3 regions of the Kitasatospora sp. NPDC057595 genome follow, and region 3 is predicted to be linked to each of the others. Evidence: riboswitches for the same ligand, from Rfam matches in the RefSeq annotation. Region 3 holds a riboswitch; each other region holds the start of a gene.
What was found. A riboswitch is a leader RNA that binds a small molecule or an ion and turns the genes downstream of it on or off. The one in region 3 is predicted to bind cyclic di-AMP.

Region 1: another riboswitch for cyclic di-AMP. It lies ahead of ACFU9E_RS33455 (M23 family metallopeptidase); the one in region 3 lies ahead of ACFU9E_RS02040 (transglycosylase family protein).
Region 2: another riboswitch for cyclic di-AMP. It lies ahead of ACFU9E_RS22475 (NlpC/P60 family protein); the one in region 3 lies ahead of ACFU9E_RS02040 (transglycosylase family protein).

Annotation. Positions count from the first base shown of each region.
Region 1 is NZ_JBHVGL010000035.1:23,243-32,969, reverse strand. Features, by position in the region: gene ACFU9E_RS33495 (DUF742 domain-containing protein) at 41-391, opposite strand; gene ACFU9E_RS33490 (roadblock/LC7 domain-containing protein) at 388-801, opposite strand; gene ACFU9E_RS33485 (sensor histidine kinase) at 785-2,320, opposite strand; gene ACFU9E_RS33480 (SpoIIE family protein phosphatase) at 2,483-4,831, opposite strand; tRNA gene ACFU9E_RS33475 (tRNA-Ile) at 5,062-5,135, shown strand; gene ACFU9E_RS33470 (TetR/AcrR family transcriptional regulator) at 5,208-5,777, opposite strand; gene ACFU9E_RS33465 (alpha/beta fold hydrolase) at 5,817-6,644, opposite strand; gene ACFU9E_RS33460 (YiaA/YiaB family inner membrane protein) at 6,767-7,057, opposite strand; cyclic di-AMP (ydaO/yuaA leader) riboswitch at 7,301-7,459, shown strand; gene ACFU9E_RS33455 (M23 family metallopeptidase) at 7,472-8,341, shown strand; gene ACFU9E_RS33450 (hypothetical protein) at 8,417-8,866, opposite strand; gene ACFU9E_RS33445 (hypothetical protein) at 9,051-9,727, opposite strand, start outside.
Region 2 is NZ_JBHVGL010000015.1:34,302-44,028, forward strand. Features, by position in the region: gene ACFU9E_RS22460 (glycosyltransferase 87 family protein) at 1-1,171, shown strand, start outside; gene ACFU9E_RS22465 (hypothetical protein) at 1,178-2,137, opposite strand; gene ACFU9E_RS22470 (NlpC/P60 family protein) at 2,374-3,438, opposite strand; gene ACFU9E_RS22475 (NlpC/P60 family protein) at 3,688-4,890, opposite strand; cyclic di-AMP (ydaO/yuaA leader) riboswitch at 4,901-5,057, opposite strand; gene ACFU9E_RS22480 (NlpC/P60 family protein) at 5,402-6,445, opposite strand; gene ACFU9E_RS22485 (NYN domain-containing protein) at 6,657-8,174, opposite strand; gene ACFU9E_RS22490 (hypothetical protein) at 8,310-8,573, opposite strand; gene ACFU9E_RS22495 (rhomboid family intramembrane serine protease) at 8,776-9,624, shown strand; gene ACFU9E_RS22500 (Lrp/AsnC ligand binding domain-containing protein) at 9,621-9,727, shown strand, end outside.
Region 3 is NZ_JBHVGL010000001.1:465,797-475,523, reverse strand. Features, by position in the region: gene ACFU9E_RS02070 (ABC transporter permease) at 1-483, shown strand, start outside; gene ACFU9E_RS02065 (NAD(P)/FAD-dependent oxidoreductase) at 689-2,059, opposite strand; gene ACFU9E_RS02060 (exopolyphosphatase) at 2,489-3,430, opposite strand; partial or broken gene ACFU9E_RS02055 (DUF501 domain-containing protein) at 3,580-4,107, opposite strand; gene ACFU9E_RS02050 (septum formation initiator family protein) at 4,079-4,591, opposite strand; gene eno (phosphopyruvate hydratase) at 4,742-6,028, opposite strand; gene ACFU9E_RS02040 (transglycosylase family protein) at 6,274-7,203, opposite strand; cyclic di-AMP (ydaO/yuaA leader) riboswitch at 7,209-7,357, opposite strand; gene ACFU9E_RS02035 (cytochrome P450) at 7,589-8,890, opposite strand; gene ACFU9E_RS02030 (SDR family NAD(P)-dependent oxidoreductase) at 9,099-9,524, shown strand; gene ACFU9E_RS02025 (IS5 family transposase) at 9,548-9,727, opposite strand, start outside.

The DNA.
Region 1 (9,727 bases), on a different contig from region 3:
CGGGCCGAAGGGCTCGGCGGCGGGCGGCCCGGCGAGCGCGTCAGCGGAGTTGGCGGAGGCCAACGAGCACCTCTTCCAGGAGAGTGGTGGGCAGGCGCTCGGCCTGCGGGACGGGCGGGAGCACCTGGACGGCGCCGAGGTCCCAGAGGTCGCCGACCAGCACCTTGACGACGCCGAGCGGCAGCCCCAGGTGGGCCGCCACCTCGGCGATCGACAGCAGGCTGCGGCAGAGGTCGACGATCCGCTGGTGCTCGCGGTTGAGCAGGGCGTCCTCGGGCAGTTCGGGCCGCTCCGGTAACGCGCTGACCAGGCTCTCGATCGCGAGCTCGGGGCGGGTGGAGCGGCTGCGGCCGCCGGTGATGACGTAGGGGCGGACCGGGCCGCCGCTCACCGGTGGCCCCCCGCCGCGAGGTCGGCGCGCGGCGGGCTGGTGAGATGGGTGCCGATCCGCTCCACGAGGACCTGCATCTGGTAGGCGACCAGGCCGGCGTCGACGGCCTCGCCGGTCACCACGGCCAGGTGGGCGCCGGCGCCGGCGGCGACGATGAAGAGGTAGCCGCCGCCGTACTCGATGATGATCTGCCGGGTGGAGCTGTGGTGACCGCCGAAGCCCTGGGCGACGCCGCGGGCCAGCGACTGCAGGCCGGAGCAGGCGGCGGCGAGGCGCTCGGCGTCCTCGCGGACGATGCCCTCGCTGCGCCCGATCTCCAGGCCGTCGTTGGACACCACGACGGCGTGCTGGACCTCGGGGACGTTGATGATGTCGGCGAGCAGCCAGCCGAGGTCAGGGTTGGTGGTCATGGAACTCTCCGGAACGCTGGGGAAGCTGGGGGGAAGGGGGAAGGGAAGGGTCGTGCGGGGCCGGGGCCGGGGAGAGGCCCGAGGGATGGACCGGGCCCTGCTCCTGGCCGAACGGGCCGCGGGGGCGGGCCCGGTCCTGCGAGGGGGCTTCGGCCTGGGGCCGGTACGCCGTCTGGGCCTGGGAGTTGGCCCGGGCGGCCGAGCGGCCGCTGGCGGTACCGGCCTGGAACATCGACATGAACGCCTGCGCCTGCTGCGCCGAGCGGTACGGCGGAGCCGGCGGCGTGGCGGCGTTGGCCGCGTGCCGGGTGGCGGCTCGGCCGCGCCGGTGGCTCCGGCGGGGCAGCGGCGGCGGGGTGGTGCCGTACGCGGGGGCGTCGGCGGCCGGCGGGCCGCCCGCCGGGGCCGCGGCGGGCGGGGCGAACGCCGGCGAACCGTCGGCGGCCGGCGGGTGCACGGGCGGGTGGCCGACGGCCTCCGCCGGGTCGTACGGGGCGGTCGCGCCCTGGCCGGGCCGCGCCGGCGGGGCTCCGCGGCCGGCGCCCCGGCCCGGTCCGGCCGGCGGCGGGCCGGGGCGGCGCGGGCCGCCACCGAACACCGCGTCCTCCACGCCGAAACCCGGCACGGTCGGCGGCAGCGGTTCGGTGAGCAGCGCGTTCGGCAGCAGCACCACGACCCGCACCCCGCCGTACGGCGAGGGCGCGGAGCTGAGCGTGACCCGGAACCCGTACTGCTCGGCGAGCCGGCCGACCGCCGCCAGGCCGAGCTGCGGCACCTCGCCGAGCCGGGAGATCTCGACGGTGGAGCCGCCGGCCAGCGCGGCGGAGGCCTTGGCCACGGCCTGCTCGGGCATGCCGACGCCGCCGTCGTCGATCTCGATGACGGCACCGTTGTGCACGGGCATCAGGGTGACGAACACCTGGGTGCTGGGCGGGGAGTAGCGGGTGGCGTTGTCCAGCAGCTCGGCCACCGCGTGGATCAGCGCCTCGGCGGCCGCGCCGACCACCGCGGTCTCGATCCGGCTGCGGATCATCACCCGCTGGAAGGGCAGGATGCGCGACTGGGCGCCGCGCACGACGTCCTCCAGCGAGACCGGCTCCGGCCAGTGGCGGCCGGCCCGGGCGCCGCAGAGCACGGCCAGGGTCTGGGCCAGGCGCGCCTGCTGGGCGGCGGCGTGGTCGGCCTTGAGCAGGCCCTCCAGCAGGGCCGGGTCGTCGTGGGTGCGCTCCATCTCGTCCAGCAGGGCCTGCTGGTCGTGCGCCATCACCAGGATCCGGCGGGCCACGCTGAGGAAGGCCCGCTGGGTGGAGGCGGTGAGCTCCTGTTCGTGCTGGACGGCGGCCAGTTCGGCGCTGCGCCGGGAGAGTTCGGTGGCGAGCCGCTCCCGCAGGGCGGCGTTCTCGCGCTGCTCCCGGCCGACCCGGCGGCGCTGGGTGGCGGCGACCGCGCGGTAGCGGGCGGCGGCCACGAGGGCGAGGACGGCCAGCACGCCTGTTGCCGCCGCGCACCACTGAGTCATCGTCACGCGGCGAATTCTAGGGTGATGATCCTACGAAGGTGTGAACGGATCTCGCCAAGTGACCGGATATCGTCGATATCCCGTCAAGAGCGCGCCAAACCGCACTGCTTCGGGCGCGACCGGACGGTCCGTGGACCTCCGATCGGCGCCCCACCGGTCCCACTAGTGCACAGTGGACAACCGGTGCAACAGCAGCAGCGCCACATCGTCCGGACGCGAACGCCGTTCGATGACGTTCAGGGTGAGCAGATCGGCCAACCTCTCCAGGGCCGGACCGGGCTCCACCCGCACCGGGCCGGCGTTGCGCGCCCACAGCTCAAGACCGCCGAGCATCCGCTGCACCGACTCGTCGTAGTCCTCCTCGCGGTCCTCCACCAGTCCGTCGGTGTAGACGAGCAGCGTCTCGCCGGGTTCCAGCCGCTCCACCGCCAGCGGGTACGGCCGGTCCGGGGCGACGCCCAGCGGCGGGCCGCCGGGCAGCTCCAGCTCCACCGCCTTGGCGTCCTCGGTGACCCTGACCGGGGCCGGGTGACCGGCGCGGGCGGCCCGCAGCGTGCCGTCGGCCGGGTCGAGGGTCAGATACAGGCAGGTGGCGAACAGCTCGGTGTCCAGCTCGGCGAGCAGCCGGCTGGTCCGGGCCAGCGTGGCCGCCGGATCGTGGCCGTCGGTGGCGTACGCGCGCAGCCCGCTGCGCAGCTGGCCCATCACCGCCGTGGCCTCGGCGTTGTGGCCCTGGACGTCGCCGATCACCAGGCCGATCCGGCCGTCCGGCAGCCGCAGCAGGTCGTACCAGTCGCCGCCGATCTGCATGCCCTCGGTGCTCGGCAGGTAGCGGGCGGCGGTGGCGATCCCGGGCAGCCGGGGCAGGCTGCGCGGCAGCATCGCGCGCTGCAGCTCGGTGGCCCGGTGGTGGTGGGTGTCGTAGAGGCGGGCCCGTTCCAGGGACTGCGCGAGGATGCCCGCGAAGGCGGAGTAGAGGGTGCGGTCCTCGCGGCTGAAGATCCGCTCGGTGGCGAAGGTGATCAGGCAGGAGCCGACCTGCCGGCCGGAGGCGACCAGCGGCAGCACCGCCCACGCGGCCGGGGCGAGCGGGCCGCCGCCCCCGGTGCCCGCCTCCCGCGGCCGTCCGCGCTCCGGGGCCCGCCCGCGGCCCCGTCCGCGCCGGGCCGGCTCGCTGAACAGCGGGGTCGAGCGGGCCAGCGCGCGCTGCATCACGCCCTCCGACAGGTCGGCCAGCCGGGTCAGCTCGGTGCGCCGGGGGCCGCCGTAGACGGTGTGCGCGACGGGCAGCAGCCGGCCCTCGTCGACCAGGTCCAGCACGATGCTGGCCGCGCCGAAGGCGGGGCGGGCGACGTCGGTCACGGCCGTGGTGACGTCCCGGACGGTGATCGCCCGGGACAGCGCCCGGGTGAGCGCCAGCAGCAGCGCCGAGCGGGCCCCGGCGGCGGACGTCCCCCCGGCGGCCCCGTCGGCGTTCCCGGCGTTCCCGGCGTTCCCGGTGTTCCCGTCCGACCGGACCCGGCGCCCGGCACGGCGTTCGTCGGGGGCGCGGCCGTGGTCGAGGTCGGCGATCAGCCCGGAGATCCGGACCGGCCGGCGGTGCACGTCCAGCATGACCTCGCCGGTCTCCTCGATCCGGATCACCCCGCCGCCCCGGCGCGGCACCCGGTAGCGGATCCGGTACGGGCCGCCGGTGGAGAGCGCCTCGGCGAGCGCGGCCTGGACGTCCGGCAGGTCCTCGGGGTGGACGACGAGGTCGAGGTTGGGTGCGGGGGCGGGGCCGCCGTCCACCGGCGCGGGCCGGCCGACCAGCCGCAGCGCCTGGGCGTCCCAGTGGGTCTCGCCGGTGACCAGGTCGCGCTCGAAGGCGCCGTGCCCGGCGGCGCGCACGGCGAGCGAGAGCAGCGGGTGGGCCGTCCCGGCGGCCGGGTCGCCGCCCGGGCCGGGGCCGGGGCGCACCCCGTTCGCCGCGCCGCCGCCGGTGCGCGGCGCCCGGGGCGCCCCGGCGTGCTCCAGCAGGTGGGCCAGCCGGTGCGCGCAGGCGTCCGCGAGGGTCTCCAGCACGTCCAGGTCGCGTCGCGGGACGATCCCCCGGTGGGCGAGCGCGAGGACGAGCACGCCGATCGGCTGCTCGTCGACGACCATCGGCAGGGCGACGATGGCGACCATCCCGGTGCCCATGCCGGCGTTGCGGTTGGGGTAGTCGACGCTGGTGCGCTCGGGGCTCAGCAGATAGGGGCGGCGCAGCTTCAGCGCCATCGCGGCGGGCAGCTCACCGGCCGGGTCGACCACGCTGTAGCGCTCGTGGGCCCAGTCGGGCAGGCCGTGGGAGGCGGTGAGCCGGAGCATCCCGCCGGGGTCCAGCAGGTAGAGCGCCGAGCCCTCGCCGGTGATCCAGCCGGGGCCCTCGGCGAGCACGGTGCCGAGCAGTTCGGCGGCGCTGGTGCAGCCGAGCAGTAATCGGACGCAGCGCATGGCACTGCGCGCGGTGGGGCTGCTGCGCGGGTCCACGGGACGGCCGGCCTCTCCGGTTCCTTATGGGGCAGTTAATTCTTAATACCTTATTTCTTAAGTGGGTGAGGCGTGGGGTGAACGGCGCTCTCCGTGGCGTCCGATCGGCAGGTGTACGGGAAGCGGACAGCCGTGTTCGGGCAGCGGGGCGGCCGGTGTACGGGCACCCCCTCCGGGTCCGGTACCCTTCTCCGTACGACGTGCCGCCGGACAGGCGGGTCGGACGGTACGGGGCTATAGCTCAGACGGTTAGAGCGCTTCCCTGATAAGGAAGAGGCCACAGGTTCAAGTCCTGTTAGCCCCACACCATCCCGAAGGGCCCGGAGCGATTCCGCTCCGGGCCCTTCGGCGTTCCCCGGCCCCCGGCCGGCGCCGCTCAGGGGCGGGGCCAGCCGCGCAGACCGGCGGTCAGCACGGTGATCATGCGCTCCTGGGTCTCCCCGAGGTCCTCGGCGAGCTGGAAGGCACCGCCGGTCGACAGCGCGGCGAAGCCGTGGGCCAGCGAGCGGAAGGTGCGGGCGGCGTGGATCGCCTCGGAGCCCTCCAGCCCGTACGCGCGCAGCACCGCGACGATCACCCCGACCAGCCGGCCCGCCGCCGCGACCAGGTCGGCGTCCGGCTGCGGCGCCTGCGGCAGGGCGGCGTAGCGGTGCGGGTGCTCGGTGGCGTACGCGTGGTACGACCGCAGGACGGCGGCGACCGCGGCGTCCCCGCTGCGGCCGAGCGCGGCCTCGGCGAGCCGGTCGGCCAGCTCCGCGGTCACCCGGACGGCCACCAGCCGGCGCAGTTCGGCCAGGCCGCCGCTGACGTGCTTGTACAGCGAGGGGGTGGCGACCCCGGCCCGGGCGGCCACGGCGGCCAGGGTGAGGGCCTCGGGGCCCTGCTCGTCGATGAGGGCGATGGCGTGGCCGACGACCTGCTCGGGGGTCAGTCCGACTCGGGGCACAGCGGTTCTCCTAGCGGGGGGCGGGACGGCCGGTGGCGCTCAGGCCAGGTCGGCGAGGAAGGGCAGCAGGGCGTCGGCGGTCGCCCGCGGGTGGTCGGCCATCGGGTAGTGGCCCGCGCCCTCGATCATCACCTTCCGCGCGTTCAGCGCGGCGGCCTGCCGGTCGGCGACCAGCTCCGGCTTCGAGAAGTCGGGGTCCTTCGAGCCCATCACCACCAGCGCCGGGCAGCGCACGGCGGCGGTCCAGCCGGTCGGCGCCGAGTCGCCGCGCACGTAGCCGCGGGTGGCGGTCCGGCGGCCCGGGGTGCGCATCGCGGCGACCAGCCCGGCCACGTACTCCTCGTGGTCGGCCGGCTTGGGGCCCGGGTAGGCGGCCTTGCGGTGGTAGAGGCCCCAGAACGCGGGCGAGCGCACCAGCAGTGCGCCCATCGCGCCGACCACCAGGCGCTGCAGCGCGCCCGGCGGCACGTTCTCGACGAAGGCGTCGATCAGGACGACGCCGGCGACCCGCCCGGGGGCGTCCCCGGCCGCCTTGACGACGCTGGCTCCGGTGTAGGAGTTGCCCGCCAGCACGGCCCGGTCGACGCCCAGGTGGTCCAGCAGGGCGAGGACGTCACCGGCTATCGAGGCGGGGGAGTAGTCGTCCCAGAGGATCGAGGACTCGCCGAAGCCGCGCAGGTCCATGGTGATCACCCGGCGGCCGGCGGCGGCCAGCAGCGGGCGCAGGTGGCGGTAGGCGGCCCGGCTGTCGAGCATCCCGGGGAGCAGGACGACCGGGACGCCCTCGCCGTGCTCGGTGTCGTCGAAGGCGATCCGGCCGCCGGGCAGGTCGAGGTGGTGGGTGACGGGGGCGAGGGTGCCGTTCATGGGGAGCCTCCTGGGGCGGGATCGTCGGCGAGGCGCCGATGGCCATAAAGCTAAGGCTAATAGCCTTAGCCGTCAAGCTATCGGTCGTTCTCCGTGTGACCGGCCCCGCCGGTGGAGACCGGTCAGACGCCTTCCACCTTGAACGGGTCGTGCTCGGTCAGCAGCTTGTCCAGCCGCGCCTGGTCGACCCGGGTCACCAGCTCGGAGGTCTCCTGCCGGTCCCGGACCACCTTGGAGAGGGTGAACGTCGAGGTGATCGTGTAGAGCAGGCCGAGGGCGAGGAACGCCCGGGTCCACGGCTCCACCGGGAGGAAGGCGATCCCGACGCCGAGGGTGGTGCCGGAGAGGGCGAAGGACAGCACGGCCTGGATGTAGTACGCAGGCGTGGTGCGGGACTGCATCGGTGCGCTCATGGCGTCAGGATGGCCGCGCGGAGCCCGGCCGCACATGAGTAGGCGTACTCAAGTGAGGGGCCGTTCGTTGACGTCCTGACACGTTCGGTAGTGTCAGTTGTCATCAAACGTCCCAAATCGCCCACCGGACCGCGTGGTGTCCGGTCCGTATCGGTCGTCACCAACGGATGGCTTGGAATCGGGGGCCTCTCGGATTAACGTTTGATAACGCAGCGCGGTCGCAACGCCGTACCCAGACGGCACCGTGCGCCGTCGCCTAATCCCACCGGCCGGCCTTCGGGCAGGCCAGGGAGCCGGGGAACCACGTTCCTTGGGGTGAATCGGCCGGGCCCAGGCCCAGCCGTAGGAGACCTTCCTGCTCCGAACCCGTCAGCTAACCCGGTAGGCGCGAAGGAAGGAAAGGAGCGCGCCTCCGTGGCGTCGACGCACACCCCGGCACATCCGTCCGGTTCCTCGGCCGGTACCCAGCTGCTCGACCACCCCGGCCCGTTCACCGGGCAGGGCCCGTTCGGCGGCCCCGCCGACGAGACCGCTCCGCCGGCCGCCGAGACCAGCCGGCACCGGATGCCCCGGCAGGGCCGCGGCACCGCTCCGCTGCTCGGCGTCACCGCCGTCGCCGCCACCCTGGGCGCCACCGGCTTCGCCTCCGCCACCCCGGCCGCCGCTCCCGCCGTCGAGACGCCCGACGAACTGCCGGTCGCGCTCTCCGCCGACCCCGGCCTCGCGCTCGCCGCCCGCATCCAGCAGCAGGCCGACAGCCAGCGCACCGCGGCCGAGGAGAGCGCCCGCGTCCAGGCCGCCCAGGAGGCCGAGGCCAAGCGCGCCGCCCAGGTCGCCCAGCAGGAGGAGGCCAGGCGGGCCGCCGAGGAGGCCGAGAAGGCCAAGCTCGCCGCCATCAAGCTGCCGGTGCGGGACTACAACCTCTCGGCCCACTACGGCCAGAGCGCCCGCTACTGGGCCCACCTGCACACCGGCCTGGACTTCGCCGCCGACACCGGCACCCCGGTCTACGCGGTCGGCCAGGGCACCATCACCTCAGCCGGCTGGGCGGGCGCCTACGGCTACCGGATCGTCGAGACCCTGCCCGACGGCACCGAGATCTGGTACTGCCACCTCTCCTCGATCATCAAGGGCTCGGGCAAGGTCGTCCCCGGCCAGCAGATCGGCAAGGTCGGCGCGACCGGCAACGTCACCGGCCCGCACCTGCACGTCGAGGTCCGCCCCGGTGGCGGCGCCCCCGTCGACCCGGAGAGCTGGTTCGAGCAGCGCGGCGTCACCCCCTGACGCCGCCCCGGACACCCTGAGCACCCCGCCCCGCCGGACGTGATCCGGCGGGGCGGGGCGCTGTCGGGGATCGGATCAGCAGGTGACGGGCGCGGTGACGGTCGCGGTCGCCCCGTAGCCCCAGGTGGTGGTCGTGAGGGTGGCCGTGACGGTGGAGCCGCACGGCGCGGTGGCCGCCAGGTAGCCGAAGCCGCGCCCGCCGGGCGGGAGGATGCCGCTCCCGGTGTCGGTGCCGAGCGAGGCGCCGCCGACGACGCCGAGGGTCAGGGTGTACGAGGCGGACTGCGCGGTCCAGTCGGAACGGGTCGGCGAAGTGTAGCCGCCGGCCGTCACGCCGGTGCCGTCGATCGTGACGCAGACCTGGCTCCGGAGTGCACCGACGGGGCCGTCGGCACAGGTGGTGGTCGCGGTGGTCGTGGTGCCCGCCGTCGTGCCGGTGGTCTGCGCGGTGGCCTGGGCGGCACCCGCGAAACCGAGCGAGGACAGCGCGGTACCGGCCGCCAGGACCGCGACGAAACGCTTCATCAGGGTTTCTCTCCTTCGAAAACGGTGGCAGGAGGAGCAGTGGAGCGCGTGTGATATGTCACGCTTCACATGGCGGATGATTCCACCGCACCCGATCCATCACTCCTGACCGGCCCCGAATCCCTTGAGGAGTACCGGAATTGACCGCTCGGTGGCTCGAATCCACGGCCGTGCCCTGCCGCCGCTACTCCGCCTCGGGCCCCTCGTACCCCTCCGGCCCCTCGTGGTCCCCGTGCTCCTCGTATCCCTCGTACTCCTCGTATCCTTCGGGGTCCTCCGCCGGCTCCAGCCCGGCCAGGTAGGCGTCGATCTCCGCCTGCCCCGGCTCCGGCGCCAGCTCCGGGAACTCCTCCACGAGCAGCCGCGGCAGCCCCGGCACCGTCCACCCGCCGGCCAGCTCCAGCGCCACCTCGACCGCGGCCTCCTCGAACGCCCCGAAGTCCCCGGCCAGCTCCTCCGGCATCGGCCGGCCCAGCGCCGTCAGCTCCGCCAGGTTCCGGTAGCTGCGCTGCATCAGCCCCTGCTCCAGCAGCCGTCGCGCGCCGTCGGTGGCCATCCCGACCGCCAGCGCCCGGGCCCCGCCGTCCCAGCCCCCGTCGTCCACCGGGTCCAGCAGCCCGTCCGCCTCCAGCGCCGCGAAGGCCGCCGACCGCTCCTGCGGCGCCAGCTCCCGGAACCCCTCCAGCCAGGCCCGCACCGCCGGCTCGTCGCCGGTGTCCACCCCGTCCGCGCGCAGCAGCAGCGTGTACAGCCGGGGCCAGGTCACCAGGTCCGCCCGGCGCAGCAGCCCGGCCGCCACCTCGCCCTGCCACTCGGCCTCGGCGTGCAGCCGCTCCTGCCGCTTGGCGTTCAGCCGCTTCG
Region 2 (9,727 bases), on a different contig from region 3:
CTTCCCGCTCGACGACGTCACCTGGCAGTACCCGCCCGGCGCCGCCCTGGTGATCCTGCTGCCGGGCCTGCTGCCCTGGTCGTACCTGGTGTCGTTCTGGGTGATCTGCGGGATCGCCGACGCGGCCGCGATGGCCCTGCTGGTGCGCACCGGGCTGCGCAAGGGCCGGGCGCTGACCGGCGCCTGGGTCTGGGTGGCCGGCGTCCCGCTGCTCGGCCCGATGATCTACAACCGCTACGACGTGATCGTCACCGCGATCGCGGTGGCCGGTCTGCTGGCGCTGGTCCGCCGCCCGGCGATCGGCGGCCTGCTGCTGGGTCTCGGCGGCATCGTCAAGATCTGGCCGCTGCTCGGCCTCATCGGCACCCCGTCCGGGCGGCGCACCCGCCGCTCCTGGACGGCCGCGGCCGCCGCGACCGCCGCGATCGGCTTCCTGCTGGCGGCCGGGATGAACGGCGCGTTCGAGTTCCTGACGTTCCAGAAGGACCGCGGCATCGAGGTGGAGTCGGTCGGCGCGCTGCCGATCCACTTCGCCCGCATCGCCGGCGCCTGGGACGGCAAGGTGATGATGAACTACGGCTCGGTGGAGATGCTCGGGCCGTGGGTCGAGGTGGTCAGCAAGGTGATGCTGGCCGGCACCGTGCTCGGCTTCGGCTGGCTGCTGCTGTGGCGCTTCACCGCCCGCCGGCGCAACGCGGCCACCATGTACGACGCGGCGCTCGCCGCGCTGCTGATCTTCACCGTGACCAGCCGGGTGATCAGCCCGCAGTACCTGGTCTGGCTGGTCGGCGCGGCGGCGGTCTGCCTGACCGTGCGCGGCACCAGCCAGCGGCCGGTGGCGCTGCTGATCCTGGCGGCGACCCCGCTGACCCTGGTGGAGTTCCCGCTGGTCTTCGGCGACGTGGTCGCCAGCCGGCCGGGCGCGATCGCCGTGCTGACCGCGCGCAACCTGCTGCTGCTGGCCGCCACCGGGCTGTCCTGCGTGCGGCTGTGGCGCTCCACCCGGCGCGGCGAGCCGCTCCCGGAGACCGTGGTGATGACCCGCCCGGAGCCGGTGCCGGCGGCCGCGTTCTCGGTCCGCCCGGGCATCGCGTACGAGCAGGACCTGCTGGACGGCATCGACCGGCCGGCCGCCGCGCCCCGCGAGCGGCGCCAGGGCGCCCGGCCCTAGCCGGGCTCACCAGGCCGCGAGTGCCCGGAGCTCGGCCTGCCAGAGGCCGGTGAACTCGGCCAGGCCGAGGCCGAGCCGGTCCCGGAGCAGCCCGTCCAGCCAGGCCCGCCGGTCCGCGCCCGGGCCCGCCGCGCCGACCGCCCGGTAGAGCTCCACCAGCCGCCGCGGCCCGTACCGACGGGCGATCAGGTCGCAGGCCAGCCAGGCCTGCTCGTAGACCTGCGCGAGGCCCTCGCCACCGGCCGTGAAGGCGGCGTCCTCGGGCAGCGCGGCGGGCAGCCGCCCGGCGGCGACGTCCCGGGCCAGCTCCGGGGCGAGCTGCCGGGCCGGGCGGCCCGCGTCGTGGTAGCCGGTCCAGTCGGCGACGCCCTCGGAGAGCCAGAGCGGCGTCCAGGCGCTGGTGTCGGCCCGGGTCGCCACGTGCACCGCCTCGTGGGTGACCACCACCTGGCGGCCGAAGTCGCTCAGGTTCGGGTAGCCGTCCGGATTGACCAGGACCCGGTCGGCCGGGGCGTTCAGCGGCGCGCCGGGCGCGGCCACGGTGACCGCGGCCATGCCCGACCAGCCGGACCGCTCCTCCGCCAGCAGCCGGGTGAACTGCTCACCGGTGGCGGGCAGTTCCAGCAGCAGCCGGCCGGCCCAGGCGGTGCCCCAGAGGGCCTCCACGGCGGTCACCGCGCGGTCGCCGACGGCGGCGAGCCCGGCGAGGGCGGGCGCGCCCGAGGCGTCCGAAGCGTCCGCCCCGAGCACGCCGAGCACCAGACAGCGGGCGCCGGCCCCGGCCCGCACGGCGCCGAGGTCCCACAGCGGCGGCGGCCCGCCCGCGCCCTCCTCGCGTTCGACCCGCCAGCCGGCGGCGGACCGGGCCAGGACCAGCCGGCGCGGGTGGACCACCGGAAGACGGTCGTACCCGGTCACCTCGACGGTCAGCTCGGCGGTGGCGGTGCACCGGCCGGCCGGGTCCACCGGGCCGAGCAGCAGGTTCCGGTACCCCGCCCGCAGCGGCAGCTCCGGCGGTCCCGCGGTCAGCGCCCGGGCCCGCCCGTCGAGCAGCGCCAGGACGTCGGCGTGCGCGTCCGAGGCCGCGGCGGCGGGCCGCGCCGGACCGGCCCCGGGCAGCGAGAGCTGGGCCAGCCCGCCGGCCGCGAGCAGCAGGGCGGTGCGCCGCGACGGCAGGCGGCCGACGGCGGGATCCGGGCGGCTCAGAGCCGGATCACCCCCGCGACCGGCATCGTGCTGACGCTCTCGTAGCGGACCCTGGCGCCCGGGTAGGGGGCGTGCACGATCACCCCGCCGCCGGCGTACATCCCGACGTGGTGCATGTCCCGGTAGAAGATCACCAGGTCTCCCGGCCGCGCTTCGGAGAGGCTGACCCGCTGCCCGGCGTACGCCTGGGCCTGCGAGGTGCGCGGCAGGGTCACTCCGGCCTGCCGCCAGCTCCAGTACATCAGACCGGAGCAGTCGAACGCCTTGGGCCCGGTGGATCCGTAGACGTAGGGCGAACCGATCATCCGCACCGCGGCGGCCAGCGCGGCGGCGCCGCGTTCGGAGGCGGGCGGGGTGCTGCCGAGGTCCAGCCGGTCGGTGCCGCGGGTGACGCGCTGCTCGGCGTCCCGGGCGTCCTGGGCGGCGAGCCGGGCGCGCTCGGCGGTGCCGAGGCTGTTGAGCAGCCGCTGCGCCGTGGCGAGCCGCTGCTGGATCTGCTGCTTGCTCTCGGCCAGCGCCTTGCGGGTCTGCTCCAGCTCGGCGAGCTTGGCGGTGGCCTCGGCCCGGCGCTGGTCGAGCACCCGCTGACGGCCCACCACCTCGTGCAGGGTCTCGTTCTGCCGCTCGGCGGCCTGGTCGAGGGTGCGGGCCCGGGAGAGGTAGCCCTCCGGGTCGGTGGAGAGCATCAGCTGGACGGTCCGGGTCATCCCGCCGCCGCGGTACTCGGCGCCCGCCACGGTGGCGAGGTCGCCGCGCAGCCGGTTGAGCTCGTCCTGGGCGACGGCGATCTGCTGCTGCAGCGTCCCGGTCTCGTTCTGGAGCTTCTGCTGGGCCTCCTGGGCGGCGTTGAACCGCTCCGAGGCCTGCTCGGCCTCGTCGTAGAGCTGCTCCACCTGGGCCTTGACGTCCTTGCGGTCGGCCGGGCCGTCCGGCGAGCCGGGCGCGGCCTGGGCACAGCCGGCGGTCGCCACGCCGAGCGCGGTGGTGGCCGCCGCGGTGAACACCAGCGCCCGGGCGAGCGCGTGCGCACCTGACAGCGGGGAACGGCGGTGCACGGCCATGCGACGTCGGCTCCGATCCTGGGCCCGGCCCGCCGCCGCGCCGGGACGGGCGGCGGTCGAAGCGGGCGTCCGGTGGCAGACGTTAGCGAGTCCGGGCAACCGATTCCAAACCCCTCCGAACCCGAATATTCGGACACTTATCGGACGTCAGATCGGTTCGCGGACCGAGCGCCCCGTCGGGCCGGGGAACGCCGCGGGCCCGGTCCCCCGCATGGGGGACCGGGCCCGACGGAGCCTGCCGACCGTGGGTCAGAGGCGCACGATGGTGTTGACCGGCATGTTGGAGGCCGACTCGTAGCGGACCGACGCGCCCGGCTTCGGGGCGTGGATGACCTGGCCGCCGCCCACGTAGATGCCCACGTGGTGGCGGTCGCCGTAGAAGATCACCAGGTCGCCGGGCTGGGCCTTGGAGATGTCCGACCCGATCTGGGTACCGGCGGTGGCCTGCGCCTGCGAGGTGCGCGGCAGCGACACGCCCGCCTGGGCGTACGCCCAGCCGGTGAGGCCCGAGCAGTCGAAGGAGTTGGGGCCGGTGGCGCCGTAGACGTACGGCGAGCCGAGCTTGCTCTCGGCGGCGGCGATCGCGGCGGCGGCGCGCGAGCCGTTGGCGGCGGGCGCGGCCGGCTTGGTGGCCTCGGCGGCCGGGGCCGACGCGGTCGAGGAGCTCGACGAGCCGGAGGAGCTCGACGAGCCCGAGGACGGCGCGCTCAGGTTGCTGCGGTTGTTGTCCCGGGAGGCGCGCTCGGCGTCGGCCTTCTCCTTGGCGGCCTTGGCGGCCTCGGCCTTGGCGGCGTCCGCCTTCGCCTTGGCCTCGGCGGCGGCCTTCTCCTCGGCCGCGCGGATGGCCTGACGCTCCTGCTCGGTGAGCGTGTTGAGCAGGTCCTGGGCCTTCTGCAGCTTGCCCTGGACCTCCTCCTTGGAGGACTTCAGCTGCTGGGTGGTGGCCTCCAGCTCGCCGAGCTTGGCCTGGGTCTCGGTGCGGTCCTGGTCGAGCCTGCGCTGCTGCTCCTGGAGCTCCTTCAGCGCGCCGGACTGGGTGGAGCCGGCCTGGTTCAGGGCGTCGGCCTGGCTGAGGAAGTTGTCCGGGCTGGCGGAGAGCATCAGCTGGACGGTCTGCGAGATGCCGCCCGTGCGGTACTGCTCGCCGGCGATCTCGGAGAGACCACCCTGCGCCTCGATCACCGAGGCCTGCTGACGGGCCACCTTGTCCTGCAGCTCGGCGACCTGCTTCTGCAGCTCCTGCTGCTTGGCCTGGGCGCCGTTGTACTTCTCGGTGGCGACCTCGGCCTGCTCGTTGAGCTGGTCGACCTGCTCCTTGACCTGATCCTTGGTCGGCGTCGGGTCGGCGTGGGCGCCGGACTGCGCGGAGAGGGCGACGGCAGCGGCGGCCACCCCGGTCAGGATCGAGACACGGGCGCGGCCGGCGGGCTTGGGACGACGATGGGACGCCACGAAGGCGGACTCCTTCTTCCTCATCCGCCTACCGGGTGAGCTGACGGGTTCGGGCGGAAGCGTGCCCTACGACGCCTCACCCGCCGCTCGCGCGGCCGGCCTGGCGCCGATTCACCCCGGAGGAACGTGGTTCCCCGGCTCCGCTCCACAGCGGGCCCCCGACTACTGGGTCCTCACTCGAACGGGCGACCCGAAGGCCCCGTCCCACTGCTTCGCGAACTCGGCGGCGAACCCCGCCGCCACCCAGGCTGGGTGATCGACTGTGCGTGGTTCGAGTCACGACCCTAGTAACAGATCCGTGATCCGTTCAAATCCTTGTCAGAAAAAAGCCGGAAGAATGCCCAAGTTCTTTTGTGAATATGACCGACCGTGACCAACCATCCACGTCCGGCTGATCATTTTCCGTCAGACGGTCGAACGGGCGGGCGAAACGCCAACGCCACCCCCGTGCGGAGGTGGCGCTGATCACAGGAGCCCTCGGCGGGCCGCCCGGGCGTGTCGTGCCGGTCCGTCAGACCCGGCGGATCGTGTTGATCGGCATGGCGTCGGCCTTCATCACCTTCACCACGTCACCGGTGTGCGGCGCGTGCACCACCATGCCGTTGCCGATGTACATGCCGACGTGGCTGCGGTCGCTGCGGTAGATGATCAGGTCGCCCGGCTGGGCCTCGGCCAGCGACGGCACCCGGGTGCCGTAGTTGCCCTGGGCCTGCGAGGTGCGCGGCAGCGAGACGCCGGCCTTCCCGTACGCCCAGACCATCAGACCGGAGCAGTCGAAGGTGCTCGGGCCGGTGGCGCCCCAGACGTACGGCGAGCCCTGCTTGCCCATCGCGTTGGAGACCGCGGCGCCGGCCATGCCGCTGGCCTGCGGCAGGCTGCCCAGGTCGGTGCGCTCGTTGCCGCGCGAGGCGCGGTCGGCCTGCTGCTGCGCCGCCTTCAGCGCGGCGCGGTCGGCGGCGCTCAGCGAGTTCAGCAGGTCCTGGGCTTCCTTGAGCTTCTTGTTGACCTCGGCCTTGGACTGGTTCAGGTCCTTGGTGGTGGTGTCCAGCGAGGCCAGTACGGCGGCCGCCTCGGTCTTCTGCTGGTCGAGCCGGCGCTGCTGGTCCTGCAGGCCCTTGAGCGCCTCGGCCTGGCTGGAGCTGGCCTGCTGCACGCTGGAGGCCTTGTCCAGGTAGCCGGACGGGTCCGAGGAGAGCATCAGCTGGACGGACGGGTCGATGCCGCCGGTGCGGTACTGCTCGCCCGCCACCTCGGACAGCCCGGCCTGGAGCTGGGTCATCTGCTCCTGGCCGCGGGCCACCTGGTCCTGCAGCTGGTCGGCCTGCTTGCGCAGCTGGTCGGCGCGCTCCTTGGCGCCGTTGTACCGCTCGGTGGCCTGCTCGGCCTCCTCCTGCAGCTGGTCGATCTGCGCCTTGACGTCGTCCTTCTTGGGCGACGGGCTGGGCGCGGCGTGGGCGGCGACCTGGGCGGAGAGAGCGACCGCGGTCGCAGCGGCAGCGGTGAGCACGGAGACCCGCGCGCGGCTCGGCTGCTTGGGACGGCGGTGGGAGGCCAAAGGGACCGGCTCCTTCTTCCAATGGCCTCACCCGAAGGGGTGAGAATCCGGAAAATAGGTTTGACGCCAGACCCTAGTGAAGATCCACGCTTCGCGCCACTCCCCCGATCGCGTGAACCCGCGCCGCCGATCTGACTTCACAGAACTCGCACACCATCGCCATCACGGCGCTGACCAGCCGTCATACCGACCGGCTCGCAGCCGGGAGCGGTTACGGCCTGGCCAACCGGTTCAGCAGCAGCACCGATGCGACGGGGCGCGCGCCGGCCTTCCGCACGCCCTCCGCGACCTCCCGGTCGGTGGAGACCACCACCACCGGGCGCCCCTGCGGCTCCGCCCGGACCAGTCGGCGGATCAGCTCGTCCGCCGTCTCCCCGGTCCGGCTGAACCGCACCCGCACCCCGCGCGGCGGCGCCATGATCACCGGCACGTCCAGGTCCTGGCCGTCGAACACGCAGGTGACCTCCGCCTGGGTGCGCTGCGCCAGCATCGCCAGCCCGCCCAGCAGCCGGATCCGCTGCTGCTCCAGCGGCAGCGTCGGATAGCCCGTCTTGGTCACGTTGTAGCCGTCCACCACCAGATGGACCTGCGGGATCGCCAGCAGCTGGTCCAGCAGCGCCGGATCGTCCTCGGCCAGGCCGCGCCGCGCCACGTCGTGCGGCGAGGCCGAGCCCGGCTCCACCGCCTCCACCAGGTCCGCCGGGCGGATCTGGGACACCGGCAGCGCCAGCTCCCGCTGGAGCCCCTGCGCCGACTGCAGCACGGTGTCCAGCAGCAGCCGCAGCCGCATGTCCTCGACGCTGCGCCCCTCGCGGGCCGACCGGCGCCCCTGCTCCGCGACGTTCTCCAGCTCCGTGACCCGGTGCCGCAGCCGGCGTGCCTCGCTCTCCGCCGTGTTCCGCTCGGCCGCCGCCTGCGCCCTGACCGCCTCCAGCTCGGCGGCCACCTTGCGGGTCTCCGCCTGCGCCCTCCGGGTGTCGCTCTCCAGCGACCGCAGCCGGCGGCGCAGCGAGTCCGCCTCCCGGCGGACGTCCTCCGACTCGGCCCGCTGCCGGTCCAGGTCGGCGCGCGCCGCCGAGCGCACCTCGGCCAGCTCGGCCTGCAGCTTCTCCACCAGCCGCGCCGCCTCGGCCGCCGCGCCCTCGGCGCCCGCCCGCTCGGCCTCCTCGCCGGCCTCGGCCACCAGCCGGCTCCATCCGGCGGAGCGCACCAGGTAGGCGGCCGCCGCGACGTCCATCGGGTCCGCGGCGCCCGGCACGGTGCCCGACTCCAGGGCCCTGACCAGGTCCGGCTGGCCCAGCCGCAGCCGCTCCGCTATCCGCGACCGGAAGGCCGGCTCCGCCTCCAGCGCCGCCGCCAGCGCGGTCGCCGCGTACTTGGCCCGGCGCGCGGGGGTGAACTTGGCGTACTGGCGCAGCGACTGGGGCAGTTCCGCGAGCGGCAGCCCGCCGAGCGCGTCGGAGGCGAGGCCCACCACGCGCCGGCGCACGCCCTCGGGCAGCGGCCGGTCCAGGGTCTCGGCGCCGCCCGTCGCGCTGCCCGGGACGTCCCGGTCCGACCCGTCGACGGCTGCCGCCGGCTCGTCACCGCCGCCCGACTCCTCGCCGGCGGCCGCCTCGGCCGGGGCGTCGGTGCCGGAGGGGGCGGCCCCTGCCGCGTCCGGCGTCCGCGCGTCCGCAGCGGGCTGCCGCCCCTGCGGCCCGCCGGGCTCCTTCGCTGCGTCCACCACGTCCTCGGCTCCGATCCTGGTCCAGCGGGGTACGGCCCCCGGCCGCCGTCCCCGTCACACTCCGTGCGTTCTCTCTGTATTGTCCCGTGCGGCGGTCGGCCATGCCCCGCACCGCCCGCCGCACGGATCAGGCGATCAGGCCTGCTCGGAGCCCTCGGCGCCGTCGGCCGCGCCCGGGCGGGCGACCAGTTCGACCTGGTCCACCGCGTTGCACCAGCGGCAGCGCACCGACTCGACGGTCTCGCTGAGCACCTGGGTCTCCTCGATCTTCGACTCGCCGGCCAGGTCGAAGTGGAGGAACTCGGTCACCCGGGCGGTCCGGGTCACGTCGAAGCGGGTCAGGTTGCCGCAGAGCGTGCAGCGCCAGCGCGTCTCGGCGGTCAGGGCGGGGACGGTCATCGGGGGTCCTCTCGGGTGGTCCCTGGGTGGGCTCAGGCGCTCCCCCCGGAGCCCCGGCGTCGGCGGCGGGAGGCGGGATTGCCCGCCCCAAGCCTATTGCCTGGGGCAACCTTCACGGCCACCGGCCGACCGGCCCGCGGCGGGTAGCCCACCTGCCGTAACCGCGCGGTGCCCGCCGCGTGCCGGAGGGATGCTGGGGCCCATGGCCCTCCCGGTCCTCCCCGACCGCACCGGCGTGCGCCGCGGCCGGCCGGCCGCCGCCGCACCGGCCGTCTGCTACGCGCTGATCGCGCTCAACACCGCGGTCTTCCTGCTCGGACCGGCGGCCGGGCTCAACCCGCTCTACGGCCACGGCCGGACCCGGGTCTGCGCGGAGCAGCGCTACGAGCAGCGCTGGGGGGCCGTCCCCGCCGAACTGCTGACCGGTCGCCCGCTGACCGCCGGCCAGCTCGCCGAGGCCCCCGACCCGGTGCCCGGCTGCCCGGCCGCGCCCACCCCGGGCAAGCACCCGGCGCTCTCCGTGCTCAGCGCGCTCTTCCTGCACGGCGGCTGGCTGCACCTGCTGGGCAACCTGCTCTTCCTGCACGTCTTCGGCCCCACCGTGGAGCGGCGGCTGGGTCGCCCCCGGTTCCTCCTCTTCTATCTGGCGTCCGGTGCGCTGACCACCTACGGCTTCGCGCTGGCCGAGGCGCACTCGCCGGACGCGACCCGGGTGCTGATCGGCGCCTCCGGGGCGATCTCCGCCGTGCTCGGCGCCTACCTGCGCTTCCACCCGCGGGCCCGGGTCACCACGCTCGTCCCGCTGCTGCTCTTCCTCCCGCTGCGCTTCCCGGCCTGGCTGGTGCTCGGGCTCTGGTTCGCCCTCCAGTGGTGGTCGGTGCATTCCGCCGGGCCCGGTGTGGCGTACGTGGTGCACGTGATCGGTTTCGCGGCCGGGTTCCTCTACGCCTGCACCCTGACCGGGCGCCGGCCCCGGGCCACCCGCCCCCGCGACGGTGCCGCCGCCGCCCGATACGCTGGCGGCACCTCACAAAGGAGTACGCCACCGTGATCACCGCCATCGTCCTGATCAAGACCAGCGTCGACCGCATCCCGGAGATCGCCGAGGCGATCGCCGCCATCGAGGGCGTCAGCGAGGTCTACTCCGTGACCGG
Region 3 (9,727 bases):
AAGGACGCCACCGGCTCCAACCCGGTGATCGAGGTGCAGTCGCGCCAGGAGGTCCGGGACGGCTTCAGCCAGAGCATCACCTTCGCGCTGAACATGATGTACGGCCTGCTGGCGATGTCCGTGATCGTCGCCGTCCTCGGTGTGATCAACACCCTGGCGATGTCGGTCTTCGAGCGCAAGCGCGAGATCGGCATGCTGCGGGCGATCGGCCTGGACCGCTCCGGCATCAAGCGGATGGTCCGTCTGGAGTCCGTGGTGATCTCGGTGTTCGGCGCCGGTATCGGGGTCCTGCTCGGCTGCTTCACCGCCTGGGCGATCAACGGCACCCTGAAGTCCAGCCTCCCGGACATGGCCACCGTCGTCCCCTACGGCCAGCTGCTGCTCTTCCTGGCCCTGGCCGGCGTGGTCGGCCTGGTGGCCGCCTTCTGGCCCGCCCGCCGGGCCTCCAGGCTGGACATCCTGGACAGCATCAAGACCGACTGACCGTCGGACGGCGCCCGCCGCGAGCGGGCGAGTCACAGCGAAGGCCCCTGCCGGAGGGTTTCGGCAGGGGCCTTCTTCGCACTTCTGTACTCCGCCCGACTCGCACAGCCGGCTGAGCACCACGGAGGTCGTGGTCCGGCAGCACTGCCGGGCGGAGGGCCTCCGACTCATACCCCGGTGCTCCCACACCGGGGTCCGCAGTCGCTTACTTGCTGGCGAGCTCCTTGTCGGCGGCTGGCTTGGCGGCCTCGACGGCGGGCTTGGTGGGGGCCGTGACCTCCTGGATCGGCTGGTACGGGTTCTCCATCTGCGACAGGCCGACCATCTCGCGCTTCAGGAACATGGCGAGGGTCCAGTCGGTGAAGACCCGGACCTTCCGGTTGAAGGTGGGGACCATGGCGCCGTGGTACAGGCGGTGGAACCACCAGGCCGGACGGCCCTTCAGCTTGTACTTGCCGAAGAGGATCGCGACACCCTTGTGCAGGCCGAGACCGGCGACCGCACCCAGGTTCTTGTGCTTGTACTCCTGCTGCGGGAAGCCGCGCATGCCGGAGATCACGTTGTCGCCGAGGACGGCGGCCTGGCGCACGGCGTGCTGCGCGTTCGGCGGGCACCAGGCGCCCTCGCCGGCGGCGAGGTCCGGCACCTGGGCGTTGTCGCCGGCGGCCCAGACGTAGTCGAAGCCCTGGACCTGGAGGGTCGGCGCGGTGTCGACGTGGCCACGCGGGCCCAGCGGCAGACCGAACTTGGTCAGCACCGGGTTCGGCTTCACGCCGGCCGTCCACACGATGGTGGAGGCGTCCATCTCCATGCCGTTCTTCAGCACGACGTGGCCGTCGACGCAGGAGTCCATCGAGGTCTCGATGTAGACCTCGATGTTGCGCTCCTCGAGCTTCTCCTTGGTCCACAGACCGAGGTCCGGGCCCATCTCGGGGAGGATCCGGTTCGCGGCCTCGACCACGACGAAGCGCATGTCGTCACGGCTGACGGTCTTGTAGATCTTGGAGGCGTCGCGCGCCATGTCCTCGATCTCGGCGATCGTCTCGACGCCGGCGAAGCCGCCGCCGATGATGACGAAGGTCAGCGCCTTGCGGCGGATCGCCTCGTCCGTGGTGGACTCGGCCTTGTCCAGCTGCGCCATGACGTGGTTGCGGAGGGCGATGGCCTCCTCCACGGTCTTCATGCCGATGCCGTTCTCGGCCAGACCCGGGATCGGGAAGGTGCGGGAGACCGAACCGGTCGCGACGACCAGGTAGTCGAAGGGCAGCTCGTACGAGTCGCCGGCCGCGGGCTGGATCGTGGCGATCTTGCGCTCGTGGTCCACACCGGTGACCGCACCGGTGAGCACCTCCGCGTTCTTCAGCGCGGTGCGCAGGGGCGCGACGAGGTTACGGGGCGCGACGTTGCCGCCGGCCGCCTCGGGGAGGAAGGGCAGGTACGTCATGTACGACCGCGGGTCCACGACCGTGACAGTCGCTTCGCCGTAGCGCATCTTCTTGAGGATGCGCATCGCGGCATACAGGCCGACGTAACCACCGCCGACAATGAGGATGCGAGGACGCTCCGTGGTGCTCATATCCGAAAGTATCCAGCACCGCTCGGAGCAGTCTTCGTGAGCCCACTCACAAGCTTATGGGGACCTTCTGCTACACTACGCGCCCCCGTTTCGGCCCCCCGCCCACCCCCTCGCGGCCGGCGCGACCCCCCGGTGGGCACGCCCGTTCGGACGGCCCCGCTGAGCAGCAACGATCCATGGTGCGGCCCAGTTCCCGCATGAGATTTCGAATTTCAAACCTCCAGCGGCTCAGAACCTGCGATCCAGCGGCTGTCACGCCCAGCGAGCCTTCGGTCCCACATATCGGACGGACCGGACCGCCGGGCACGCCGAAAGACTGGATCCTCATGTGAAGAAATTCACGAACATTCCCGCGGCGCCCGCGCGCGCCCCGGCCCCGGAGCCCCAGGGGGGGGCTGCCGGGGCCGGGGCGGTAAGTCCCACGCCTGCTCAGCGGGCGATACTCCAGGCGATTCCGTCCAGGATGTCGTGCTCGCTGACGACCACCTCGGCGGCGCCGGTGCGCTCCATGATCTCCAGCAGCTCCAGCGCGCCCGCCGCGATCACGTCCACCCGGCCCGGGTGCATCGACGGGATCGCCGCCCGCTCCGCGTGGGTGGCGTGCAGCAGCCGGTCGGCGATCTCGGCGACCCGCTCGCGGGAGATCCGGGAGTGGTGGATCGCCTCCGAGTCGTACCGGGGCAGGTCCTGGGCGATCGCCGAGATGGTGGTGACCGTGCCGGCCAGGCCGACCAGGGTGGCCGCGCCGGTCAGCGGGACGACCTCCTCGGCCCGGTCCAGCTCGGACCGGACGTGTGCCCGGGCCTCGGCGACCTGCTCGTCCGACGGCAGCTCGGCGCCGCCGAAGTGCCGCTCGGTCAGCCGGACGCACCCGATGTCCACCGAGCGCGCCGCCCGGACGTCCTCGGCCCCGAGCACGAACTCGGTCGAGCCGCCACCCAGGTCGAAGACCAGGTAGGGGGCGGGGAACTGACCGCCGGTGAGCTCCTTGGTGGCGCCGGTGAAGGACAGGTGCGCCTCCTCCTCGCCGCTCACCACCTCGGGCTCCACGCCCAGGGCCGCCCGCACGCCGTCGACGTACTCGGCGCTGTTCTCGGCGTCCCGGGATGCGCTGGTGGCGACGAAGCGGATCCGCTCGGGGCCCACCCCGAAGCCGGAGATCACCTCGGCGTACTCCCGGCAGGCGGCGAAGGTGCGCTCCAGCGCGTCCGGGTGCAGCCGCCCGGTGCGGTCCACGCCCTGGCCCAGCCGGTTGATGATCATCCGCCGGTCGAGGTCGGTGATCTCCCCGGTCCGCGGGTCCAGGTCGGCGACCAGCAGCCGGATCGAGTTGGTCCCGCAGTCGATCGCCGCCACCCGGGTGGTGCTCATGCGCCGGCCTCCCCCGCCTCGTCCGCCTCGTCCGACTCCTGCGCGGCCCGCTTGGCGGCGCGATCGGCGGTCTTCTGCTCCTTGGCCGCGATCACGGCCGCGTGGTCCTGCTCCTTGGCCCGGTTGCGGGCCACCCGCTCACCGGCCTCGGCGACCTCGGCGGCGGAGACGCAGGGGCCCTTGGCCCACCAGTCCTCCAGCATGCCGAGCGCCTCGTCGCCGAGCGGGTTGACGCCCTCGCCGGCCGCCAGCGAGTGGCCGACCAGCACGTGCAGGCACTTGACCCGGTCCGGCATGCCGCCGGCGCTCGGGAAGCCCTCCAGCACCTCGATGGCGTCCCGGCGGGCGATGTAGTCCTCGTGCGCCTTCTGGTACGCCGCGGCCAGCTCGGGGTCCTCGGCGAGCCGGGCGCTCTGCTCCTTCATCACGCCGTCCGCCTCCAGGGTGCCGATCAGCGAGGCGGCCTTGGGGCAGGTCAGGTAGTACAGCGTCGGGAACGGCGTGCCGTCCGGCAGCCGGGGGGCCGTCTCCACGACGTCCGGGTTGCCGCACGGGCAGCGGTGGGCCACGCCGCGCAGACCGCGCGGGACCCGGCCGAGCTGCGCGGCGATCGCCGCGACGTCCTCGTCGGAGACGGTGGGGTGGTTCTCAGTGGTCATGGGAGGAGCTGTCTCCAGCGGGGGCGGGGGCGGGTGGTGAGGGAGGGGCGGGCTGCCCCGGGGTGGCGGGGGCCACCGGCGCGGGAGCGGCCAGGGGTGCGGCGGCGGCGTCCACGGAGTCCCAGACGCTGGCGTACCAGGGCCGGGCCGCCTCGGCCGGACCGGCCGCCGGGCCCGCCGCGGGCGCCGGAGCGCCCAGCGCGGACCCGGCCGCGTCCCGGGCCGCCGGGTCCACCGCGATGTACGGGGTCTCCCCCGGCATCGCGTAGTGCAGCCGGGTGCGGGCCTGCGCCTTGACGTACTCCGGGTCCTGCCAGCGGGCCTTCTCCCGGCGCAGCTGCTCGACCTGCTGCCGGGCGTGCTCGGCCCGGGCGCGCTGCGCCGAGATCTCCGAACGCTGCGAGATGAACTGCCGCGTCGGGTAGGCGAGGATCGCCACCAGGGAGCAGAGCACCAGGACGAGGACGGTCGCCCGGCTCGTGAACCGAGGCCGGGCCGCCAAGCCCGGGATCCTCCAGCCTGCCATCTGCGGTGTCCCCTCCTGGTCGCGACGGTGCCCCGCCGTCCACCCTACGGGGTGAACGGCGGGGCACCGGTCAGGCGTGCGCTACCTGGCGTCCCGGCGATACCGGCCGGGCGCCGTCGGTCGGGCTCAGCCCTCGTGCTTGAACCGCGGGAACGCGCCGCGGCCGGCGTACTCGGCGGCGTCGTCGAGGATCTCCTCGATGCGCAGCAGCTGGTTGTACTTGGCGACGCGCTCGGAGCGGGCCGGGGCGCCGGTCTTGATCTGGCCGCAGTTGGTGGCGACGGCCAGGTCGGCGATGGTGACGTCCTCGGTCTCGCCGGAGCGGTGCGACATCATGCAGCGGTAGCCGTTGCGCTGGGCCAGCTCGACGGCGTCCAGGGTCTCGGTCAGCGAGCCGATCTGGTTGACCTTCACCAGCAGCGCGTTGGCGGTGCCGGTCTCGATGCCGCGGGCCAGGCGGGCCGGGTTGGTGACGAACAGGTCGTCGCCGACCAGCTGGACCTTGTCGCCCAGCTTCTCGGTCATGGCCTTCCAGCCGTCCCAGTCCGACTCGTCCAGCGGGTCCTCGATGGAGACCAGCGGGTAGGCGGCGACCAGGCCGGCGTAGTACTCGATGAGCTCGGCGGAGGAGAGCGCCTTGCCCTCGAACTGGTAGGCGCCGTCCTCGTAGAACTCGGAGGAGGCGACGTCCAGGGCCAGCGCGACGTCCTTGCCCGGCACGTAGCCGGCCTTCTGGATGGCCTCGACGATGAGGTCCAGGGCCTCGCGGTTGGAGTCCAGGTTGGGGGCGAAGCCGCCCTCGTCGCCCAGGCCGGTCGACAGACCGCGCTCCTTCAGCACGCCCTTGAGGGTGTGGTAGACCTCGACGCCCCAGCGGACGGCCTCGGAGAAGGACTCCGCGCCGATCGGGGCGATCATGAACTCCTGGATGTCGACGTTGGAGTCCGCGTGCGAGCCGCCGTTGAGGATGTTCATCATCGGGACCGGCAGGACGTGCGCGTTCGGGCCGCCCAGGTAGCGGAACAGCGGCAGATCGCTGGCCTCGGAGGCGGCGTGCGCGACGGCCAGCGAGACGCCCAGGATGGCGTTGGCGCCGAGCGAGGACTTGTCCGGGGTGGCGTCCAGGTCGAGCATGGCCTGGTCGATCAGGCGCTGCTCGGTGGCGTCGTAGCCGACCAGCTCGGGGCCGATCTGCTCGATGACGGCCAGGACGGCCTTCTCCACGCCCTTGCCGAAGTAGCGGTTCTTGTCACCGTCGCGGAGCTCCAGCGCCTCGAAGGCGCCGGTGGAAGCACCCGACGGGACGGCGGCACGGCCGGTGCTGCCGTCGTCGAGGCCGACCTCGACCTCGACCGTGGGGTTGCCGCGCGAGTCGAGAATCTCACGAGCGACGACGACATCGATGGACGGCACGAGGCATCTCCTAGCGGAAGCAGGTTCGGCTGACGGTGGGGTGCAGTCGGCCGGACGATTGCGGAGTCGTTACGACCAGAGCCTAACCGCACGGGCTGTCCGGGCCACGTCGACCTCGGTTCCGTCTCAGCGTGTGGCCGTGCTACCCACCGGTAGTTCACCTGGTTGCCCGACCTGCGGGGGCCGGATGCGGACGAAGGGGACCGATCGGCCCCCTCCGCCCGTCCGTGGGATCGGACCGGCCGTCAGCCGAGGGTCAGGACCTGGCCCGGGACGATCAGGTTCGGGTCGCCGCCGACGGTGCCGCGGTTGCCGTCGTACAGCGCCTGCCAGCCGCCGGAGACGCCCTGGGCGGTGGCGATCCCGGCGAGCGTGTCGCCGGAGCGGACGGTGTAGCCCTGGCCGGCCGGCTGCTGCTGGGCGGCGGGGGCGCTCTGGACGGGCTGGGCGGCCGGCTGGCCGGCGTACTGCTGGTAGACGCTCTGGTGGCTGGTCCAGTACCAGGCGCCGTTGTTCTGGTACCAGTACACCTTGGCGTCGGCGTCCCAGCCGGCCTTGCCGGAGAAGGCCGGCGCCTGCGGGGCCTGCTGCTGGGTCTGCTGCGGGGCCTGCTGGGTCTGCTGGGCGCTCTGCGGCGCGTACTGCCGGGCCTGCGGCTTGGCGGCCTGCTGCTGCGGCTGGGCCTGCGGGGTGGCGGCCGGCTTCGGGGCGGCGGGCTTCGGGGTCTGCTGCTGGGCCTGCGGCTTCGGGGCGGCCGGCTTGGCGTCCGTCGAGGTGTCGACCGCCGCCGGGGCGCCGCCCTTGGTCAGGCCCGCCTTCTGGGAGCAGACCGGCCAGGCGCCCGGGCCCTGCGAGGCGAGGACCTTCTCGGCGACCGAGATCTGCTGCCCCTTCGAGGCCTGGTTGGCCTGCGGCGCGTAGGCGGTGCCGCCGTACGCCTTCCAGGTGCTGGGGGTGAACTGGAGGCCGCCGTAGAAGCCGTTGCCGGTGTTGATGCTCCAGTTGCCGCCGCTCTCGCACTGGGCGACCGCGTCCCAGGTGGAGGCCGGGGCGGCGGAGGCACCGGTGGCGCTCAGGATCGGCATCGCCAGCCCGACGCCGGCGACACCGGCGACGGCGATGGCCTTCTCGGCCTGGGTACGGCGACGGTGACGACCGGTTCCAACGAACAGCATGAAGAGGTCCCTCTCCGCACGCCTGCGAGGTGAGCTGTCGGGTTCGGACCGGGAGGTGGCCCGGCCGCGCGGAGGCGGCTTCACCCCTAGCCGTGGGAGACGGCGCAAAACCTGGGTCCCCCGCCCCTGCCCAGGGTTCTGGTCGGTTTCCCGTGGTGCGGCGGGCAGGACTCGGCGTTCCGCGCACGGGGCTCGCAGCTGCGAACTCCACGGAGAGTAGACAGATCTTCAGAGCAATCACAAGCTCATATCGCAGATATCACATGGACATCACGTCATGTGATTGATTGCCTACCAACCGAGGCGGTATGTCCGGATTGAGGGTGGTTCAGACTCCCTGAAAGTGGGCAACGGAGAGCCCCCGTCAGCGTGTTGTGCCGGCTCGTCAGCTTCCCGAGCCGACCTCCGGAACCGCTCCGAGCTGCGCATTCTCCGGCGTGAATTCCACCGGAAGCTCACGGAGTCCACGCATGATCAGACCGCCGCGCCAGCGCAGGTCGTCGGGGTCGGCGGCCAGCCGCAGGTCCGGCAGCCGGGTCAGCAGGGTGGCCAGCGCGGCCCGCCCCTCCAGCCGCGCCAGCGGCGCGCCGATGCAGTAGTGGATGCCGTGCCCGAAGCCCAGGTGCGGGTTGTCCGCGCGGGCCAGGTCCAGGGTGTTCTCGTGGGCGAACCGCGCCGGGTCCCGGTCCGCCGCCGCGAGCACCACCAGCACCGGGTCGCCGACCGGGATCTCCACCCCGCCGATGGTCAGCGGACTGGTCGCGAACCGCCAGGTGGCCAGCTCCACCGGCCCGTCGTAGCGCAGGAGCTCCTCGATCCCGGTCTCCAGCAGCGCGCTCTCGCCACGCCCCACGGACTCCTGGAGCAGGGCCCGCTGGCCCGGGTTGCGCAGCAGCGCGTACACGCCGTTGCCGATCAGGTTGACCGTCGTCTCGAAGCCGGCGAACAGCAGGATGAAGGCCATCGCCGCGGCCTCGTTCTCGGTCAGGTGCTCGCCGTGGTCGCTGGCCCGGATCAGCCCCGAGATCAGGTCGTCGCCGAGGTCGGCCCGCTTGCGGTGGATCAGCTCCGCCAGGTACGCCCGCATCCGCTTCACCGCGCGCCCCACCCCGCCGCGGCCGCCGCCGCCGTGGCCCGGCTTGGTGTGTCGCAGCATCATCCCGGCCCAGTCCCGGAAGTCGTCCTGGTCCTCGGCCGGCACCCCGAGCAGGTCGCAGATCGCGTAGATGGGGAGCGGGAAGGCGAACTCGTGGATGAGGTCGGCCGAGCCGCGCGCCGCGAAGCCGTCGATCAGCCGGTCGGTCAGCTGCTGCACCCGCGGTTCGAAGGCCGCCACCCGGCGCGGCGTGAACGCCTTGGACACCAGCCGGCGCAGCCGGGTGTGGTCCGGCGGGTCGATGTTCAGCAGGTGCGTCATCAGATCGGCCTGGCGCTCGCCCGGGATGCCGACCCGGCCGGTGCGGTGGGCCTGCTCGCTGTGGTGCACCGGGTTCTTGGAGAGCCGGCTGTCCGCGAGCGCCTGCCGGGCGTCCGCGTACCGCGTGACCAGCCATGCCTCGACCCCGCTCGGCAGGGTGGTCCGGTGCACCGGCTCGTGCTCGCGCAGCCACGCGTACGCGGGGTACGGATCGGCGGCGAACTCCCAGGTGAACAGGGGCGGACGGGCGGAGGCGGGCTGAGCTGGCATGGCTCGACGGTATCCCGGGCGTGTCCCGGCGACCGCACGGCGTGCACACGGGCGCTCGGGGCACCGGGCGAAGCCCTTCCGCGTGGCAGGCGTGAGCCTGGTCACCTGAGGGGTAATTCCTGTTGCGGAGGGTCAGGACCTGCCTACGATCCTCCGCAAGATGTCCGTGGGCGACGGTGCGGAGCCGCCCACAGGGAGGAGCAAGGCCATGCGGGTCACCGGTTCGGTCGTCGTGATCACCGTCCTCGACGGCGGGTCGGGGGCGGACCTCGCCCGCCGCCTCACCGCGGCGGGCGCCGCCGGCGTGCTGATCGCCGACCAGCGGGTCGGGGTCGCCGAGGACCTCGCCACCGAACTCGACCGGCCGCGCTGCCCGGTCGTCGGCGTCTGCGGCGACGTCCGCCGCCCCAGTGACGTCGCCGCGCTGGTCGACACCGCCGAGAAGCACCTGGGCCCGATCGACCTGTTCTGCGTGGCCGGGCCGGACGGCGAGCGGATCGTCTCCCTCTCCGACCTGCCCGACCACCTCGACCTGGAGCGGCTCGCCGAACTCGTCGCCCTGGTCGGCGAGGCGATCGGCGAGGTCGTCGTCCCGGCGCAGCGCCGCCCGGTGGAGGACGTCGCCGCCGTCTGAGAAAGTGTTGGGTAATCGGGTGATCACTCGTTCTTGAGGTCGTCGGCGAGGCGGCGGGCTGCTTCGGTCTCGATGGGGCCGCGTGGTTCGATCTCCTCGCCGGCGAGGCGGGCGGCCATGAGCCGGATCATGGCGACCTTGATCATCGCTTCGGCGTGCGCGGTCTTGCGCTCGTAGTCCCGTGCCAACCGTCTGCACCGTCC